Bacillus pumilus: one gene and its partner. The protein of the gene in region 1 interacts with the protein of each later gene in a pairwise test. Links are inferred from orthologs where the notes say so. Each region holds a gene or a part of one and is shown on either strand. Other genes may lie near its edges.

What was found. Proteins that work in one complex are often made in the same cells at the same time.
Region 2: the proteins of CKW02_RS00380 (region 1) and ftsL interact in binary tests that used the Bacillus subtilis proteins (3 or more experiments, as listed by UniProt). The link is inferred for Bacillus pumilus from one-to-one orthologs.

What each region holds. Positions count from the first base shown.
Region 1 is NZ_LT906438.1:70,510-73,259, forward strand. It holds CKW02_RS00380 (FtsB family cell division protein), read left to right. Parts: upstream 1-1,063; coding sequence 1,064-1,438; downstream 1,439-2,750. Other genes in the region: CKW02_RS00365 (RNA-binding S4 domain-containing protein), read left to right, coding at 1-27; yabP (sporulation protein YabP), read left to right, coding at 102-410; yabQ (spore cortex biosynthesis protein YabQ), read left to right, coding at 407-1,045; CKW02_RS00385 (S1 domain-containing RNA-binding protein), read left to right, coding at 1,521-1,919; spoIIE (stage II sporulation protein E), read left to right, coding at 2,473-2,750. UniProt on the Bacillus subtilis protein: Required for vegetative and sporulation septum formation. Required for the activation of genes expressed under the control of the sporulation transcription factors sigma F and sigma E.
Region 2 is NZ_LT906438.1:1,463,160-1,466,148, forward strand. It holds ftsL (cell division protein FtsL), read left to right. Parts: upstream 1-1,315; coding sequence 1,316-1,663; downstream 1,664-2,989. Other genes in the region: mraZ (division/cell wall cluster transcriptional repressor MraZ), read left to right, coding at 1-279; rsmH (16S rRNA (cytosine(1402)-N(4))-methyltransferase RsmH), read left to right, coding at 346-1,278; CKW02_RS07400 (penicillin-binding protein), read left to right, coding at 1,671-2,989. UniProt on the Bacillus subtilis protein: Essential cell division protein that may play a structural role. Probably involved in the regulation of the timing of cell division. Also required for sporulation.

The DNA of each region.
Region 1 (2,750 bases):
CTAAAAGAAGAAAAAACAGCAGAATAGGGCTTGTTCTAAATGATCCTCCTGTCACATACAATGCAGTAACAATGCAAGTATGAGATATGGGGGATGTATAAATGAATCAATATTATAATCAACCTCAAGGCACGAAGCTGTCATCAGAAGCGGAGCACAATATCACAATGCGAAACAGAAAGCATTTAGATATTACCGGCGTCAAACAGGTGGAAAGCTTTGATAATGAAGAATTTCTGCTTGAGACGGTCATGGGGATTCTCGCTATCCGTGGAGAAAATCTGCAAATGAAAAACCTAGACGTCGAAAAAGGCGTTGTGTCGATTAAAGGACGTGTCTTTGACTTAATTTATGTAGATGAGCAGCACGGGGAGAAAGCTAAAGGATTTTTTAGCAAGCTGTTTAAATGACGCTGACAGTCCAGTTTTATACGATGCTTTCGATGGTAGCGATGGGCATCTGGCTGGGCGCATCGCTTGATACGTACAAGCTGTTTGTGAATCGGGAAAAGACAGCAAAATGGCTTTTGATTATACACGATCTCCTTTTTTGGCTGGTACAGGGTCTCTTATTCTTTTATGTTCTGCTGCTGACAAATGAGGGAGAATTCAGGCTTTATATCTTTCTAGCCGTTGCACTAGGTTTCTCGATGTATCAGGCATTGATGAAACAGCTGTATATGAACATTCTCAAATTTATCACGATGTGTATTTATCAAACCGTTCTCATCCTTAAAAGGCTGGTCATGTCGATCGTCTTCCAGCCGATCCGTTGGATTGTCACAATGGTCATAAGTGTTATACTGTTCTTGTTCCACTCGCTCTTACGTCTTGTTCGTTTTACGTTTCGGCTCGTGTGGAAGGTGCTGTCCATTGTTTGTTATCCGCTCATCTGGTTACTTAATGTGACCATTATTCATCGGATTCCCGAAAAATGGCGAACATCAATGAGATTGTTTTTCTCTAAAGGAGCAGGAATTTTACAAGGGACCAAGAAATTATCTGGTACCATCAAAACGAAATGGAAACAATTCTGGACAAAGTAAGAGAGGAGGCCTTCAACCTTGAACAAGAGAAAAAGAAATATCGCACAAATTCAAAATGATTACCAAAAACAAATGGAACAGCAAGCGCAACGCTTAAAACGCAAACGCCGTGGACTCCTTAGAAGGCTTACCGTGTTTGGTGTGATCGTGCTCATGTTTGCTGTCTTGGTGACAAGTGCCCTCTGGTCGCAATCGTCCTCATTAAAGGAAAAAGAAGAGAAGAAGGTTGCGCTCGAAAAAGAATTAAAGCAATTACAAACAAAGCAGGAAGATATTTCTGATGAAATTAAAAAGCTGAAAAGCAAGGAATACGTACTCGAACTGGCACGACGAGACTATTATATGTCCAAAAAAGGCGAAAAAATCTTTGATGTGGGCAATAAGAGCGATTAGCCTTGTTGACACTTAAAATTCAGTTTATGTATAATTGAACAAATGAGATTTTTTTATAAGTCTAAGGAGGAGCACTTTTTTTATGTCGATTGAAGTTGGCAGCAAGTTACAAGGGAAAGTTACGGGCATTACAAATTTTGGAGCTTTTGTGGAGTTGCCAGGCGGTTCAACTGGTCTCGTTCATATCAGTGAGGTAGCCGATAACTATGTAAAAGATATTAATGAGCATTTAAAAGTCGGTGAACAAGTTGAAGTGAAAGTGATTAACGTTGAAAAAGACGGTAAAATCGGCTTGTCCATTAAAAAAGCAAAAGATCGTCCTCAACAACAACAATCAAGACCGAGCAGAAATGATTTCCGTCCGAAGGAATCGTTTGAGCAAAAAATGAACAAATTCTTAAAAGATAGTGAAGACCGCTTAACATCTTTAAAACGTAACACGGAATCAAAACGTGGGGGACGCGGAGCAAGAAGAGGTTAACTTGTTGCTGCTTTCTATATATCTTTCACAACAAAGCACCTGCTGTCCGCAGGTGCTTTTTTTCTTGATCCATACGACATTTTTTGAGATTTCGTCATTTAATTTAAAACTTCCTATTGACGGACAAGCGATTCCTTTGTATTATAGATCTTGTGCTTCTTAGCGCATTTTTATTATGGCGGTGTAGCTCAGCTGGCTAGAGCGTACGGTTCATACCCGTGAGGTCGGGGGTTCGATCCCCTCCGCCGCTATCCTTTTTATTAGAACATAAAAGCAAGGCCCGTTGGTCAAGCGGTTAAGACACCGCCCTTTCACGGCGGTAACACGGGTTCGAATCCCGTACGGGTCATCTTCGAAAACAGCTTTCTTTAGGAAAGCTGTTTTTTTGTGTCTTCGTAAAATTCTGATGAAAGACATCGACTTTCATGAAAGTATGCCTTTTTGACGAATAAAGCGTCGAACGTTTTATGGAAACGACAACTTCTTTTGACAAAATTTCTTTTTCACCTTCGCTATAATGACAAGCAACGAATATCAGGTGGGGGATGAAAAGATGGAAAAACTAGAAAGAAGAACTGATTTAACAGGAGCGGGGTTTGAAAGAATCAGTGCAGGGTTAAAAAAGATGAAAAACCTGTTTCTTCATCATACGCATTCTCTTTTTTTCTATAAAGGGTTTATTTATGTCGTTCTTGGTTTTTTATTAGGACGAGCCTTTATATTATCTGAAATTATGCCGTTTGCTCTGCCTTTCTTTGGCTCCATGTTGCTTATCAAAAGAGATAAGTCCATGCTTGCTTGTCTCGCTTTACTTGCTGGAGCCATGACGAT
Region 2 (2,989 bases), 1.4 Mb from region 1 along the record:
GAAGAGAAACTCAAAGCACTACCGCTAACGAAAAAAGATGCACGTGCGTTTACCCGGTTCTTCTTCTCTGGCGCAGTCGAATGCGATCTGGACAAGCAGGGGCGTATCAACATCGCATCAAACCTACTCCAATATGCAAAACTCGAAAAAGAATGTGTGGTCATCGGCGTTTCAAATCGAATTGAGTTGTGGAGTAAGTCGATCTGGGAACAATATACAGAAGAGCAAGAAGATTCTTTTGCTGAAATTGCTGAAAACATGATTGGATTTGATATATAATAATCCCTTGTGCAGCAAGCTTTCTACACATTCATTTCTATTTGAAAAAGGTGGGACCATAACATCATGTTTCAACATGAGACAGTATTATTAAAAGAAACAGTTGACGGTTTAAACGTAAAAGAAGACGGTACATATGTGGACTGCACGCTAGGCGGAGCAGGTCATAGCTCATATTTACTATCTCAATTATCAGAAAAAGGAACATTGATTGGATTTGACCAAGACGATGCTGCACTGGATCATGCACGAGAGAAGCTCGCGGATTCTAAAGCGAACATTCTTTTCATAAAAAGCAACTTCCGATATTTAAAAGAACGTCTGAATGAACAAGGTATTACAAGCGTAGACGGTGTGATTTTTGACCTTGGGGTATCATCTCCTCAGCTCGACACACCAGAGAGAGGCTTTAGTTATCACCATGATGCACCTCTTGACATGCGAATGGATCAATCAGCCGCATTGTCGGCAAAAAAAGTGGTAAATGAATGGCCATTTGAAGATCTAGTTCGGATTTTCTACAAATATGGGGAAGAAAAGTTCAGCAAGCAAATCGCACGCAAAATTGAAGAAGCAAGAAAAAAAGCGCCAATTGAAACAACGGGTGAGCTTGTCGACATTATCAAAGAAGGAATTCCGGCACCTGCAAGACGAACTGGCGGACATCCAGCGAAAAGAGTGTTTCAAGCGATCCGAATTGCCGTAAATGATGAATTGAAAGTATTTGAAGAAGCGCTAGAACAAGCAATAGAGTTACTCAATCCGAAGGGGAGAATTTCTGTCATTACATTCCATTCACTTGAAGACCGGATTTGTAAAAGTACATTTAGAGAAATGTCTTCTCTTCCAGAACTTCCGCACGGACTACCAGTGATTCCAGAAGGACTTGAACCAAAGCTGAAGCTGATCACGAGAAAACCGATCGTTGCATCAGAACAAGAGCTGGAACATAACAACCGTGCCCGTTCAGCGAAGCTCCGAATTGCAGAAAAAAAGTAAAACGACACCATAGATGATGATAAAAAGGAGGTTTCTTATGAGTAATTTGGCTTACCAAAGAGAAATGAAGCACCATCAAACAGAGCAGCAAGGCCAATCGGTTGTCATTAAAAGAAGAGGTTCTATCACACTTGGTGAAAAAATCTTACTTGTCATGTTTGTCATGGCTCTTATGTGCAGCTCGATTCTCATCATTTCTAAAGCTTTTGCTGTCTATCACGCCAATATCGAAGTGCAGAAGCTAGAACAGCAAGTATCTTTAGAATCGAAGAAGATCACTGAGCTACAAAAGGAAAAAGACTTGCTGAGTGAACCAGAAAGAATCATTGATGCCGCAAAAAAAGCAGGCTTAACTATTTCGAAAGATGTTAAGAAGGTCGATTAACATGGCGATGCCTAAAAAGAATAAAATGATGAACAGAGGCGCGGCAATTGCGAGTATTTGCTTCGCCCTGTTTTTCTTTATCATCCTAGCACGTTTTATCTATATTCAAATTACAGGAACGGTTGATGGACAAGTATTAGCTGCCAAGGCAAATGAACAATATCAATCGAAGAAAACACTTGAAGCAAAAAGAGGATCTATTTTAGACCGGAATGGAAATGTGATCGCTGAGGATACATCTGTGTATAAGCTCATTGCGGTCATGAGCAAGAAAATGACAGTGGACCCTAAGCATCCAATGCATGTCGTCGATAAAGAAAAGACGGCAAAAGAGCTCTCGAAAGTCATCGATATGAGTGAAAGCGAAATTTTAAAGCGTCTCAATACAAAAGATGCATTCCAAGTGGAGTTTGGTAAAGCGGGGAAGGATATTAGTTTTTCAACGAAGGAAAAAATTGAAAAGCTAAAGCTTCCAGGTGTTGCTTTTGAAAAAGACACGAAGCGATATTATCCTAACGGCATGTTTGCTTCTAACCTCATCGGTTATGCCAGATTAAATGAGGCGACAAAGGACATGTCAGGTGCAATGGGACTTGAGAAGGCACTGAACAAATTTTTAAAAGAAAAAGACGGCTATGTGACATATAACAGTGACAGAAGCGGATGGGCATTGCCGAATAGTAAAGAAGACATTGTCGCCCCGAAAGACGGGAAAAATGTCACGCTGACCATCGATCAGAAAATTCAAGCGTTTCTTGAAGAAAGTATGACGCAGGTTGCCAAAAAGTATAAGCCGAAGAAAATCATTGCCACAGTCGTTGATCCGAAAACTGGGAAGGTTCTCGCGATGGGGCAGCGGCCAAGCTTTAATTTAAATGAACTAGACATTACGAATTATAACAATGATGTGATTTCATATGCGTTTGAACCAGGTTCAACGATGAAGATCTTTACCCTCGCTGCGGCGATCCAAGAAGGGGTCTATCAAGGCAATGACAAATATCAATCTGGTACTTATAAAGTAGGCGGCGGCCTTGTGCGAGACCACAACAACGGAAATGGCTGGGGGAAAATTGACTTTCATCAAGGAGTTCTTCGCTCGTCAAATGTGGCCTTTGCAAAGCTGGCAAAAGAAAAACTAGGTTTCACACGATACGAACAATATTTGCAGAAGTTCCATTTCTATGACAAAACGGGGATTGACTTGCCGAACGAAGCGTCTAGTAAAATCAATTATAGATATGAATATGACAAAGCATCGACAGCTTATGGTCAAGCATCAGCCATCACACCGATTCAACAAATCGAAGCAGCCACTGCGATAGC